Regions from separate parts of the Bilifractor sp. LCP21S3_F8 genome, predicted to be linked through region 1. Evidence: riboswitches for the same ligand, from Rfam matches in the RefSeq annotation. Region 1 holds a riboswitch; the other holds the start of a gene.
The links. Region 1 has a riboswitch for cobalamin ahead of ACTQ3A_RS05585 (FecCD family ABC transporter permease). Riboswitches for the same ligand answer to the same signal wherever they lie in the genome.

Region 1 (7,369 bases):
CTCAAGATGGGAGACAACATCGTTCTCACCGGCGGACCGGTCGGCGGAGGAAAAGGCGGAACAAATATGATTAAGGTGGAGACCATCCACAGAAATTATCAGTAATGGTACTGCAGGATTGCAAGAGTGCGGAGCACGGACTAATTCCGTAGCTTATACAGCATGTGACGCCCCGCCTGCGGGGCATGGGGCTGCTGAAGAAGCTCTTCGAAAACGCAGACAGACCGCCTGCCGCGAAGCGTGCGTGAGAGACAGGATGCGATTTCGAAGGTAACAGGTATGAGCATGAAAGGCGAGGACAAAATGGCTGAGATGATGCTTGATGAGAGAAGACAGTATGCTCAATATTTTAATCTTCTGCAGGGAGGCGTCTGCATGATTGCAGCCGACGGGTCGGAGCGCATCGTCTTTGCCAGCAGGCAGATGGCGCTTCTCTTCGAGTGCGAGGACGAGGAGGAGTTTCTGAAGAATTATCCTTGCTATCAATATCTGATGGATGGGAGAGATTACAAGCCTCTTCAAGAGTATGGCAATTTGCATCCGGAGCACTTTTCGGTGAATTTTCATTATCAGACGAAGAAAGGACACTTCCGTGAGGCAGAGGGAACGGGTGCTTTAAGGAATACTGCTTTCGGAAAAACCTATGTTCTGCAGATCTTCTCATCGGAGCAGATTTCAAATGACCGAAAAGTGGATGGGATAACCGAATTGCCGGGGATGCATGATTTCTTAAATGAGGCGTTACGACGTGCGAAGGAGAGAAAAGCCATCCACAGATTAAGAGACTTCTGTCCGGTCTGCTTTGATGTTACAAATTTTAAGGAATATAACCGGCAATACGGTATTCATCAGGGAGATCTGTGCCTGAAGAAGATCGGAGACACGATCACGGAAGTTTTCCCGGGTGCTCTCGTCGGCCATCTCGCGGCGGACCGATTTGTTGCGCTGCCGTCGGAGAAGAATCTTGAGGTAAAGCTTGAACAGATCTGCGATGAAGTGAATCACTATATCAATGATGACGGGATTCAGATAAAGGCCGGCGTCTACCGGGCGTCAGAGAACGACTCTCTGGAGGATCTGCGGAATGCGTTTGATCTGGCAAAAATGGCCTGTGACAGCATTAAGGAGGACGGCAACCGGATTGTGGCGTTTTACGAACCCTCTATGGGGGAAAGTGCTGCGAATAAGACCTATGTTCTCCGCCATTTCAATGAGGCACTGGAAAGGCATTATATCAAGGTATATCTGCAGCCTGTGATCCGCACAATGACAGGACGGGTGAGCGGATTCGAGGCATTGGCGCGATGGGAAGACCCGGAGCTTGGGATGATATACCCGAACGTGTTTATCCCTGTTCTGGAAGAGGCCCAGCTGATCAACCGGCTCGACCGGTATATTCTGGAGCATGTTCTCTACCTCAGCCGTGACCGGATGGAGAACGGACTTCCACTGCTTCCGATATCCATGAACCTTTCCGCCTATGATTTCGAGGTGGTGAACCCGCTCGATACGATTGAGAAGCTGGTCAGCCGTTACCATGTACCGAGGAGTGTCCTCTGCTTTGAGATCACGGAACGGATCATGCTCCGCAACCGTCACAGCATGGTCAGGACGATTCAAAGGTTTCAGCAGGCAGGATATCAGATCTGGATGGATGATTTCGGAAGCGAATACTCGTCCCTGAATTCTCTTCATAATTTCCAGTTTGATGTGATCAAGATTGACATGGGATTTTTCAGTCATTTTGATGATCGAAGCCGGCAGATTATTACCTCTGTTGTAACAATGGCGAAAATGCTCGGGGTGGAGACACTGGCAGAAGGCGTGGAGACGCAGGAGCAGGTTTCCTTTCTCAAAAAAATCAACTGCGGTCGGATTCAGGGATATTATTACGGACGTCCGATGCGCTACGAGGATAGCGTGACGTATATCCATGGCAGAGGCATGCAGATAGAGAGTCCGGAGGAAGCACATCTTCTCGACGCCGCAGAAGACATCAATATAATTTCGGATTCCCCTACTTCGCTTTTTAGCTTTGATGGGAAAAATATTGTTCTTCTGATCGAAAATGATGCGTACCGGAGGGAGCTGAGAAGTGCAGGTACGCAGAGTATGGAGGAGGCGAATGCCTACCTCAGCGATGAGGGATCTCCAGTGAGAGACAGGTTTGTCCAGCTTTTGCAGAGAGCATTGAAGTCACATGCGGAAGAGAGCATGGTGTACGCGGACAACGGCCAGTATATGAAGGTAAATGTCCGGTGGATTGCGGGAGATGCGCGGCGCTGGGTCGGGGTGGCACATATCTACAATATCAGCAATAATGCCTCACTGCAATTTGCGAAAACCCTTGACCATACGCTGCGGAACATCTTCCAGCTGTACGAGGGATTTTATCTGATTGATCGTGGATCAGAAGAGGTGAAAATTCTCCGGTCCAGCCATCCGGAGATAAAATCTCGGGATGGCTTTTCTTCGATAACAGCGTTTGTCCGGTACTTCAGGGATGAATTGATCTATCCGGACGACAGAGATCGTTTTCTTGCTTTTGTTCAGGCTGAGAATGCTGAGACGGAAGGTGGAAGTACAGATAAGGGGATCAGGGCAGAGATACTGCGTGTGCGGACCGCTGACGGGACATACAGGTGGGCGGTGTTTGAAGCGCTGGTGCTCTATAAGAGTAATGCAAAAAATCTTCTTCTCTGTGAGCGGGAGGATATATGGGAGAGGAAAAGAGATAGGGATGCTCTTCTTCCTGAATTTTGTCAGTCGTTCGGAGTGCCGGGATACGGCACAGATCCGACGGAGGAGGTGAAGGATGGGGATCTGTTCCGGACACTCTGCGATGCATCTCCTTATGAATTCTTCTGGATGGACAGACAGAGAAAGCTTTTGGGCGCAAGCAGAGAATTTGTCAGGAGAATCGGGCTTTCCGACGAGAAGGACTATCTTGGCAAGACAGAATCAGAACTGGGATGGCATATCGATTCTGCCGCAGCGGAGCTGGAGGAGAAAAAAGTTCTGGAGATGGGCGTCAGGTCGACATCGGCCAATGAGCTGGTACTGACCGGAGGCAGACTCGACGGAATCGAGATTACCCGTGTTCCCTGGTACCATGAAAAGGAAATCGTGGGAATGATGGGAATGATCAGCGGTGATCGGGCAGAGGACAGAAAGAAGGAGGTGCGCCTGGGATTTGTCGACCGCGACACAGAGCTATTGAGTTTTCGCGGCGCGATAGAAGCCGGATTGATATATGCGGATCAGTATCGGCTGAAAAAAATCGATTATACAGGACTTTTAATTGATGTTGCCGCATATGCCGAGGCGATGCGGGAAAGCACCGAGAAGGCAAAGGTGATTCTGACCGAAATATCTGCGACACTGAAAAAACTGATGAATCCGGAATGGGCGATCGCGCGGATCGGGCTGTGCTGTTTTCTGTGCTTCTGCCGCAGGGATCATGCCGGAGATGTTGAAGAGAAGATTGACAGGGTATCCGGAATGCTTCCGACGCTTTGGAGAAAGCTCGGAATTCAGGCTGATCCCGTTCTGGCGCATGCGATTGTCTACGGGTCGGAGGTAACGAGCCTGGACGAGATGTTCATGCTGCTGATCCGGAGGATCAGCAGCACGGAGAAGGCGGCTCATGGGGAGAGCCCATATGTCGGGGATTACATTGACCTGAGACGTGAGGTGTTCGACAGCCTGACGGAACATGTCATTGTCAGTGATCCCAGAACATACGAGCTTGTATATATGAATCGTTCTGCCCGAAGGGATTTTGGAATAAAACCGGATGGCAGCCTGAACGGGTGCCGCTGTTATGAGGTGCTGGAAGGTCAGGATGTTCCCTGCGGCGACTGTCCGAATCTGTTGCTGCGGAAGGATTGTGCGTATGAGGCATCACACCTGAACCGGAGAAGGGGAGCAAAAGTACTGATTCGTTCTGCTCTGACAACATGGGAGAACCGGACGCTGAGGCTGACGGTCGAATTTGATATCAACAAGTATCTGCATGCAATAGCAAGGGATCACGAGCTGATCTATCAGGAGATGCGGGCAAATGAGGCAATTTCTCTTGGTATGGCGGAAGAGGATCCCGGAACAGGAATTGAGAAGACGATTGCATGTATCTCTGAAAATATGAGACCGGAGCGCTTCCTGATCTTTGAGGAACGTGATGACAATACAGTTAGTGCCACCTATGAATGGACGGCACCCGGTGTCTTCTCTCTGAAGGAGGAACTCCAGAGCATTCCTCTCTCGGAATTGCGGGCGCTATATATGCGGTTTGCGACAGAACATGTGGTGATGGTCAGTGATATGGATGCCTTTCAGAAGGAAAATCCCGATTTTTCCATGCGAATCCATGATGTTCGGAGCTTTATCTCCGGGCAGCTGAAGATCTTGAATCAGACAGAGGGCTTTACGATGGTTATCAATCCGGCGGCGGACACCTTCCGTAACACCAGCGTGCTGCTTTCCACGCTGACGGATTTCATAGCAATTATGATTCGAAACAGGAACAGCGTGCATCAGCTGGAGAAACAAAGCATGATTGACCAGATGACAGGTGCCGGAAACCGGAGGGCTCTTGAGCGGCAGATCCGCGAGTGGAAGGGTGACGGTCTGCTTGGAGTGATTTCCGTTGACCTGAACGGACTGAAGAACACAAACGATACGGCGGGACATCATGCCGGCGATGTGCTGATTTGCGAAACAGCCCGGGTTCTTCAGGAATGCGCAGGTGAAAAGTATGTGTTTCGCACGGGCGGGGATGAATTTATCGTTCTGACAGAAGATCTGGAGGAGAGAGATATCAGCCTGCTGATACGGCATATGCGTGAGAATGCAGAAAATAATGGAATCAGTATGGCAATTGGGTTTGCGGCATGCCGGGGGAAGGTTACGGACTTTGACGCGCTGCTCACCAGGGCGGATTTCAATATGTATAAGGATAAGGGACACAGTTTCCGCAGAAGAAGGGATGATTGAAGGACTGAAGGAAGTCTTATATCCGCAGTGCGGTATATTTGACACTTTTCAGCCGGTATCGTATAATCGTTGCAGATAATTGAAGAGGGGGCCTTTCAGTGCATCTGGTCTTCTTTGCCTGCCTGGCAGCAGGAGTGCAGAAGATCTGTATGAGAATAGAGAATCAGGTGAAATTCCTGAGCGATCCGGTCACTGTGAGCAGCGAACCATTCCGTTATGTCATTGTGTCCTAGAGCATGAGAAGACAGGAACCGGTGCTTGAGCTGTCAGCCAGGAGAACTGCTGAGAGGTTTTGTAGATATGCTTCCGAAGAAAGCAGATTCTGATGGCTTGGGTGTTTTGCCGGATTTCCGGCGGAACCGATTAATACAGGTTATTTTTTCAGGACGAATGCTTCGGCATTCGTCCCTTTTCATGTATAAGATCATTGAAGTTGAAAGGCATACTTGCGAATGATGAGTGACAATGAAATCAGCAGCTATCACGCTGAGAATCTGAAAAGGAGAATGCGATACACAGCGGTCTTTGCCGTTCTGGCAGCTGCGTTTCTGATCGTGACCGTGGTCAATATCAATACCGGCAATGTCGATATTCCGATTAATAAAATTTTGAGAGCTGTTTTTCTCCGAATCGGCTCAAGGGATGATATGAATATCATCTGGAAGATCCGTCTGCCGCGGATTCTGATGGCGGCTATTCTCGGAGGAGCGCTCTCTCTGTCCGGATTTCTGCTGCAGACATTTTTTGAGAATCCAATCGCGGGTCCTTTTGTGCTCGGAATATCTTCCGGCGCAAAACTGATTGTCGCGTTTCTCATGATTCTTGTGGTGGCCAGGCACGGAGCGGTGTCCTCCTGGGCCATGATCCTTGCCGCGTTCGCGGGGTCTCTTGTGTCAACCGGCTTTATCCTGCTGGTCTCCCGGAGCGTGCGGAATATGTCGGCGTTGCTGGTTGCCGGAATCATGATCGGGTATATCTGTACTGCGCTGACGAATCTTCTCGTTACATTTGCCAGTGATTCGGATATCGCCAACCTTCACAACTGGTCTCAGGGAAGCTTCTCTGGTATGACCTGGGACAATGTCCTGGTGGGCGGAATCATCATCGGAGCTGCGTCTGTCCTGGTATTCCTGCTCGCGAAGCCGATCGGTGCCTTTCAGCTTGGTGAGGCCTACGCGCAGAGCATGGGAGTTAATGTAAAGCAGTTCCGTGTGGCCCTCATCCTGCTGTCCAGCATCCTCTCTGCAACGGTGACGGCATTTGCCGGTCCGATTTCTTTCGTGGGAATCGCGGTGCCCTTCCTGATCAAGCGTGCGCTGAATACGGCAAATCCGGTCGTGGTCATCCCGGCCACTTTCCTTGGAGGCGCCGTCTTCTGCATGATCTGTGATCTGATCGCAAGGGTCGCATTTGCGCCGACTGAACTGGAAATCAGCACGGTGACCTCGATTTTCGGAGCACCGGTCGTGATCTTTATGCTGATACGGCGGCAGAAGGGAAGAAGATAAATGGAGAAGGTACAGAGCGAGGAAAAATATTATCTCCACCTGGAGGGTCTGTCGGTCGGGTATAACGGGAAGCCGGTGATCCGCGATATTGAGATCGGAATCCGGCGCGGTGAGATTGTTACACTGATCGGACCGAACGGCGCGGGAAAATCTACAATATTGAAAAGCATCACGAGACAGCTTTCTCTTGTGGAGGGAGAGGTTGTTTTTGATCTGAAGAATTTGTCGGATTATTCGTTCCGAGAATTGTCTTCGCGTATGGCTGTTGTTCTGACGGACCGTCTGCATCCGGAGCTTATGACCTGCCACGATGTGGTCGCGACCGGAAGATATCCATATACGGGGCGGTTGGGACGGCTGACGGAAGAGGATGAACGGAAGGTAGATGATGCGATGAAGGCGGTTCAGGCGCAGGAGATTGGCAACCGCGACTTTAACGCGATCAGTGACGGGCAGAAGCAGCGGGTGCTGCTCGCGAGGGCGATCTGCCAGGAACCGGATATCATCATCCTGGATGAGCCGACGAGCTTCCTGGATATCAAGCATAAGCTGAAGCTTCTGTCGATTCTCCGGGATATGGCGAAGCAGAAGAATATAACAGTTGTGATGTCGCTGCATGAGATCGATCTGGCGATGAAGATTTCTGACCGGATAATCTGCGTTCACGGCGATAAGATCTTCCGGAGCGGAACGCCGGAGAGCATTTTTCACGAGGACACGATCCGTGAGCTGTATGAAATTGACAACGGCTTTTTTGATCCGATGTTCGGAAGTATCGAGCTTCCGAAGGTCGAGGGAAATCCGGAAGTACTGGTACTGTCATCCTGTGGAACGGGGATACCGGTGTACCGCAGGCTGCAGAAAGA
Region 2 (7,369 bases), on a different contig from region 1:
TATTCCAATCGGCATTTCAGAATTTGGAAGGATCACCCGGCATGCCACATCTGCCCAGATCAGAAAAACAGCGCCGACCAGTGCCGTCACCGGAATCAGTCTCCTGTGGTCTGTGCCGAAAAACATCCGTACCACATGTGGTACAATCAATCCCACAAACCCGATGGTTCCCGCGGAATACACCGCAATACCTATCATCAGAGAAGCCAGAACCATATACCAGCTCCGGATTTTCTGAAGATTTGTTCCAAGAGTAATCGACGTCTCGTCTCCCAGAAGCATCAGATTCAGATTTCTGGATTGTGTCCAGAATACAATGACTCCGGCAAGCACAATCGGAAGAATCCCGGGTACATCAGACCAGCTGGCGCCTCCCAGACTTCCCATCATCCAGAACGTAATTTGTGCCGTAGCATCCTTGTTATTAGCAAGATAGATAAAAAAGCTGGAGAAGGCGGAGCAGACTGCACTGACTGCCATACCGGCCAGAATCATTTTCCCTGCATTGGACGGACCGCCTGTATTCGCGATAAATAAAACGGCAAAAGAAGTCAGCATGGCTCCTAAAAAAGCCATAGCTCCTACCGCTCCGGCTCCGAAAAAAGATCCGGCTCCAAAAAGGATTGCCAGCGTGGCTCCCATCTCAGCGCCTGAGGATATACCAAGCACATAGGGATCCGCCAGGGGATTTTTTACAATCGCCTGCATGACCGCGCCACAGACAGAAAGCGCCATCCCCACGGCAATGGCAAGCATGACGCGGGGAAAGCGGATCAGCCATACAACATCGTGAACGGCTCCTGTATGGTAGGCATCAAATTTCCGGATGTGAAAAAGCTCCCGTAATACCACCTTATATACATCGGCAACTGAAATATCGGCATTACCGAAAGTAATGGATATCAGGACAGAAGCGGCCAGCAGCACGGCAAGAATAAGAACCGTCATTCCATATGCCGCAGCTGAAACCGGATGCTGTTCTGTATCTCTTTTTTTTCTCTTACGCACGTTCCTGTCACCTGCTTAAAAACTGAATCCGGCATCGGGATAAAGGCCCTTGGCAAAGGTTTCAATTCCATCCTGTGTCCTGGTTGCCGCAGCGTACATCTCGCTCAGCATTATCGGAACAACCCGTCCATTCTTCACCGCGGACAGGCTCTGAAAAGTCTTATCATCATTGAAGACCGCCAGCTTCTCATCCTGGATTGTCTGCGGATCATCTCCGGAATATGGCATATACACAACAAAAATAACATCCGGATCGGCTGCGATGATATCTTCCTTTCCCACTTCAGATGCATCCGGATTTGCCAGCTCTGCCCCCAGCTGCGTCACCATGTCGCCTCCAAGCGAATCCGCCCCGTAATTGGTGAATGTATCGTCATTGGATTCCAGAATCATAACCGAAGGCTTTTCCTGCTGGCTCCCTGCCTGAGCAAGCACATCTGCTATTGTACTTTTCATTTTATTAACGATAGCTTCTGCCCTGTCCTGAACATCAAAAATAATTCCAAGGTTGAGGATGTCCTGATACTCATTTTCCAGTGTCCGGGGGCTGTCATTACGGGCAGTATTGGAATTGATGTAAACATTGGTTCCCTTGTTGATCCAGTCCATCGTATCGCCCAGTGTTTTTTCCTGGAACAGAGACCCCCAGGACAAAATCATATCCGGTTCCAGCATCGTAACCGTTTCTTTGGAAGGAGTGAACTCATCCAGGTAATTCAGACTGTCAAAGGCGGCTTTCATGCTGTCCGGAACGGCATTGTCCAGTCCCGCAGCCGCTACGATGTGATCCTGAAGTCCCAGAGCAAGCAGTGTTTCTATACTGCCCTGATAGACGGCCAGAACCTTCTCCGGTGCTTTCTCGTAGGTGGTTTCGATCGCCTTTCCGTCCGAACCATATGTCTTAATTGTTACAGGATACTGCGTGTGTTTGGATGTTGCTTCCGCAGAAGATGACGTAACAACGGTCTCCTGTTCCGATACCTGGGATCCGGAAACAGCGTTTTCTGAAGATCCTACCTCCTGTTCCTTGGAAGCTGAAGTGACATTCGCTGCCACAGAAGAGGATGCGGCACTTTGTCCGGAATCTCCCGAAGAGGAGCCTCCTCCGCATCCGGCAATCCCTAATGCCAGACCGGATGACAGCATGACAGCCACAATCTGTTTCCATACTTTGTTTTTCATTTCCTTGATTCCTTTCTAACTGGAAATATGATGATTTGATTGAAGAGTATAATTACGGCATAAAAAAAACCGTTTTCCAACGAAAACGGCACAAAACAGCAATCAAAAACAAACCGGATTCTCTGCCCCGGTGTTTTGTCTCACAAGTTCTTTTTGTAATAACATTATCTGCCGTAACCGTTATTTACAAACTGCAAGCAGGCTTCCTGACTTATGGCCATATTCTGTACCGCCTTCCCAGGCACCCGGCCCAGTGGCATTCTGGCACAAAAAACCAATTACAGTTGCGGGACAGTACAGGATTCTCACCTGTTTTCCTTTTCGGAATTCTCCGCACTTGCAGTCGCTAATGGAAAACATTCTAACATATTCCAGTGAACGCAACAAGTATTTTCAAGAAAACCAACATCTCACTTCAGATTGTAATCATTTTCCCGGATTTCTTCGCGGCTCACCACACGGCTACAAATGTAAGGTCACTTCATATTATCAAAAATCACGAGAATGCAGCGGCATCACATGCAATCAATCATCTTCGTCACCTTCACCGAATCCATAGTTAAGAAACTCATTATATCTGGCGTTGGCTGTCTCCGCCTCTTTCTTCGCGATCCACCGCTCACGGTCGCTCATGATTGCCAGCATCTCATCAGCGATTTCCTCCGCTGTCCGCGGCTTTGCGGCATACAGATATGCCGTCATGCGGCGCATGGTCTTTTCCGATCCGAGATTCTTCGCGATTGCCTTGCCGAATTCTTCCGGGTAGCCCATATGGATGATTGTCTCAAGCAGCTCGCGATAAGCCGCTTTCCATGATTCCGGCGCACTCATATAATAACCCCCGCGAGATGGTCGCACTCATGCTGGATGATCTGTGCCGTCCATCCGGAACAGCTCTGACGGCGCCTCTTCCAGCTGCTGTCATAGTATTCGACTTCGATATTCTGATACCGCGTGGTCTTCCGGACACCGGGCAGTGACAGACAGCCTTCTTCCGTCTCATACGGTGTGTCTTTTTTCACAATGACAGGGTTATACATCACGACATTCATGAAGCCCATGTTGACAATGATGATTCTTTTCTTTACACCAATCATATTTGCCGCCATGCCGACGCAGTGATCCTGGTTCGCCTGCAGGGTATCCATGAGATCCTGTCCGACGGACAGATCCTGCCTCGTTGCTGCCTCAGATTTCTGTCCGAGGAAAAATACATCTTTAACTATCGGTCTAATCATTCAACATCTCCCGTACTGTAATATAATTGTTATTAAAAATTATTTTTTAATTGTAACGTATTATGGGTTAAAAGCCAAATATTCTCCTGCATATATAATTCTTCTTGCATCAATTGTCAGGCAGTAACGGCAGACACATACGTTCTCAACGCAAAATATGATATCAAACGAGATAAAACACGCTGCGCGAGTTTATCTCGCTATCGCGACGCTCGCGTAATAAAGAGGCTCGGACAGCGCAAGTACTTGCTGTCCGAGCCTCTGGCTTCTTTCTGTTATCTCTGTATTTTTTATTCTTTTTGCCGGAAACGGAACAGTTCAACAGCAAAAGCATTGATACTGAAAGGGCCGGGTCTCTATTACAAATCGAAGTACCTCTCCGCATTCCGGAAGCAAATACCTTCTACAATGGACAAAAGGGCCTTTTCATCATTTGGAAACTCGCCGTTTTCCACCCAGCCGCCGATCAGATCGCAGAGGATGCGTCGAAAGTACTCGTGCCGGGCGTAGCTGAGGAAGCTGCGCGAGTCAGTCAGCATACCGATGAATCCCGCAAGATAGCCGTCTGCGGCGAGAGTCGTAAGCTGATTGATCATGCCCTGCTTATGGTCGTTGAACCACCAGGCGCTTCCGTTCTGGACCTTGCTGACACCCCCGCTTGTCTGAAAGGCGCCCATTACAGTCACAAGGGCGGCATTGTCGTTGGGATTGAGAGAATACAGGATCGTTCTGGGCAGTTCCCCTGTATCGTCCAGTGCACCAAGAAAGGCCGCGAGTTCCTTGATAGACGGCGCATCGCCGATCGAATCGATGCCTGCGTCAGGGCCGAGGACACGAAACACCCGATTTAAGAAAACGGTCTATGCTCGCCTCATCTACCAGAAGTCGCGGCAGACCGAAGATGTCCCAGGGCGGATCATCCATATGAACGGCCATTTGCATCGACATGGAATCTCCTCCTTATTTTTGAAGACACACGTATTCGATACCACTTTATATTTCACCGGACAGTCTCGTTTCCTTGTATGCTCTTAACGCCATACAGGCCGCAGCCAAACCGGGCAATCCGTTGCTTATACAGTTTGTAGAATGATTTATCGAATGGACGTTTACTTTCTATAAGACCCCAGGAAGGCGAGGCTCTCCTTTGGCGTGCGCGTCTGTGTGGTGCGGTCGACGGCGATCAGTCCGAAGGTCATGGAAAATCCCTTCTGCCACTCGAAATTATCCAGCAGGCTCCAGTACATATAGCCCTTGAGGGGGATGCCGTCTTTGACGCAGCTCTCAACACCCGCAAGCGCCCGACGGATAAATTCCACCCGGCGCGAATCGTCCGAGACAGCAACCCCGTTCTCCGTGACGATCAGATCCCCTTTAAAGTCCTCGGCAACACGACGGATCACATGCTCCAGAGCCTCGGGATAGAACTCGTAGTCCATCTGGGTCAGTTCTGCTCCCTCGGGGCAGGGCAGCTGTCCGGCGGGACCGTACTGCGTGCGGGTATAATTCTGCACGCCGAGAAAGTCGTCGTCTGCGATAAACGGCAGGTAGTGCCTGAACTCCTCGTCCCAGGCAGCCTCGGCATAGCTCTCCCCTCCCGGCATCGCCTGCAGATCATGCAGGGAGAGCGTAATGCCCACCCTGATGTCGGGGTACAGAGCCTTAATAGCTTCCTTCGCCGCCTGATGCGCGCGAAAGACCAGTGCGTCGCCCTCGGGCGTGCGGGAGCTTACAAAGATCTGAGGCTGTGGCGTTCCGAAAGCCTGGTTGTTCTCGATGGCGGCGAATTTCATGTTCTCCATCATTTTCTTAAAGTTCATGCCTACTTGTACGGTACCTTCAGCTTTCTTCGCGCCAGAGTCCGCGCTCTTCGCCGCTTGCTCGGCCATCAGGCGGAAGCGCCTGGAGATCGCCGCTAACTGCAGGCCCATGTTAGCCTCGTTGATCGTACAGATGTAGTTCAGCTCCGCGCCGAGCTTTTCGGTAACGTAAGCGGCGTATCGGCGGAAGTACCCGATAGTGCTCTCCGCTTCCCAGCCGCCCTTGCGGATCAGCCATGCAGGGGAGGTGAAGTGCATCAGCGTCACAATGGGTTCTATGCCGTTCGCCCGACAGCAGCGGATCACGTCACGGTAGTGCTCAATCTCCCGCTCATCGAACTGCCCTTCCTCGGGCTCAATGCGTGCCCACTCAACAGAGAAGCGGTAGGCATTCAGCCCGGCTGCTGCCATCAGCTTTATATCTTCTTCATAACGGTGGTAATGGTCACAGGCTTCGCCGCTGGGCTCGATGAAGCTGCTGTGCGGCAGATGCTCCTGAATCCAATAGTCGCTGTTTCTGTTGTTGCCCTCAACCTGATGGGCAGCGGTCGCTGCGCCGATCAGAAATCCCTTCGTAAATGCCATTTTCTTCCCCCCCCCTTACAGTTTCACACACTTGCCCCTAGTGATACCGTTTTCGTTAAAAGCATCCACACGAACATAGTATTCACGGCCCTTGATCAGCGCACCGACACGCTGCGAGCCGGCCTTGAAAATCATATAGCTGTGATATAACTTCTCCGGCGAGGAACCGAAGAGGATGTTGTATCCCAAAGTGTCCATCTGTTCCCTGATCTGTACCACCATGTCCAGATCGCCCGTTCGCGCAGCAGAAAAGACCGGCTCGGCTGGCTTTTCGCCATCCCCCAGGCCAAAGACACGAAGACCGGAGACGCACGGCGCCTGCTCAAAGGGCACAGCCATATCGCTCAGGCGTAGATACCGGACATCAATACCTTCCTCGCGTATGATCAGATCATGGGGAAGATCGGTTTCGGTGTCGGACTTGTCCTCGATGACAAACCATTTTTCCCCATCAACGCTCCCCTCCAGCTTCCACTGCGTAATGCGCTCCGCTTCATCGATGTAGCGCGCCTGCGAGCCGGGACGGATCTCTCCCGGACAGGGAGTGTCGATCCTGTCATCAGCAAAGTTTACCTGCACGGCGTGCACCTTGAATTGCTTCCCGAGATCGACGCACAGCCACTCGTTGCGGCTGTTGCCTGCTGCCCGCCACCAGGTCTGCACGTTCTCTTCCGTTGCCATCGAAGGTTCGTGGCCAGGGACAAAGGAAGAAGCGGTCGCTGCCTTTCCCACACTCAGCAGCATCCAGGCCGGATCGCGCCAGGGATCGCCTTCAAGCGCCATCGGCCAGTCGCCGTAACGCTGGTTGCAGAAGAGTTCGCCATCATTATCAAACCCCGCGGGCCATAGACCCACGCGGCGCTCAAAGTCATGGTTCACCGAGATTCGCATCGTCGCCGTATGCCAGAAACCTCCATTTTTATCCCTCATCGTCGAGCCATGACCCGCACCAGGAAGGAAGCCGCCCGGCTTGTAGGAATAGGGGTTGTTTTCAGACAGCCGGAAGGGGCCAAGCGGGCTTTCTCCCACATAGACGCCGTCGGAATAGGTATTGTACTGCGTTCCGGGGGCGGCGTATTGCAGATAGTACTTCCCGCAATGTTTGTCCATCCACGCTCCTTCAATATAGGGTTTGTTGGAAAACATGCCGCGGATAAGTGGCCGAAGGTTTTCAGGGACCATGCTCTCCGTCATGTTCCTGGACTTGAGATATGCCTGATATCTTGCCTCGACCTCTTCCGCGGAGGCTGGCAGTGTGCTGTTGTCCTCACCGACGCGCTCGTAGCCGATCTCAAAGGGATGGCCTTCTACGACAGCAACCGCTTCGTTCCTCGGAAGCATAGTCTCTGGATCGAGCTCCACGCCGTAAATTGGCGTCTCGTTGGAACACCCCCAGTAGAAATATACACGCCCGTCGTCATCCAGAAAGAGATTCGGATCCCAGAATGGGAAAGAACCTTCCATGCGCTCATAGGGGCCGTTCAGAACATCTTTCGTGCGCCAGCGGTCACAGCTGTGCTCGCGTGCAGAGGCACA

Region 2: linked by a shared signal. The riboswitch ahead of ACTQ3A_RS08905 (ABC transporter substrate-binding protein) and the one ahead of ACTQ3A_RS05585 (FecCD family ABC transporter permease) in region 1 are both predicted to bind cobalamin.

The regions. Positions count from the first base shown of each region.
Region 1 covers NZ_JBQKIK010000008.1:18,284-25,652, forward strand. Annotated here, with positions in the region: gene pyk (pyruvate kinase) at 1-105, shown strand, start outside; gene ACTQ3A_RS05580 (EAL domain-containing protein) at 280-4,995, shown strand; cobalamin riboswitch at 5,108-5,293, shown strand; gene ACTQ3A_RS05585 (FecCD family ABC transporter permease) at 5,451-6,503, shown strand; gene ACTQ3A_RS05590 (ABC transporter ATP-binding protein) at 6,504-7,369, shown strand, end outside.
Region 2 covers NZ_JBQKIK010000017.1:15,503-22,871, reverse strand. Annotated here, with positions in the region: gene ACTQ3A_RS08910 (FecCD family ABC transporter permease) at 1-1,008, opposite strand, end outside; gene ACTQ3A_RS08905 (ABC transporter substrate-binding protein) at 1,024-2,190, opposite strand; cobalamin riboswitch at 2,370-2,546, opposite strand; gene ACTQ3A_RS08900 (hypothetical protein) at 2,716-3,021, opposite strand; gene ACTQ3A_RS08895 (peptide deformylase) at 3,018-3,428, opposite strand; partial or broken gene ACTQ3A_RS08890 (glucuronate isomerase) at 3,788-4,273, opposite strand; partial or broken gene ACTQ3A_RS08885 (mannonate dehydratase) at 4,275-4,364, opposite strand; gene ACTQ3A_RS08880 (glycoside hydrolase family 1 protein) at 4,538-5,833, opposite strand; gene ACTQ3A_RS08875 (family 43 glycosylhydrolase) at 5,849-7,369, opposite strand, start outside.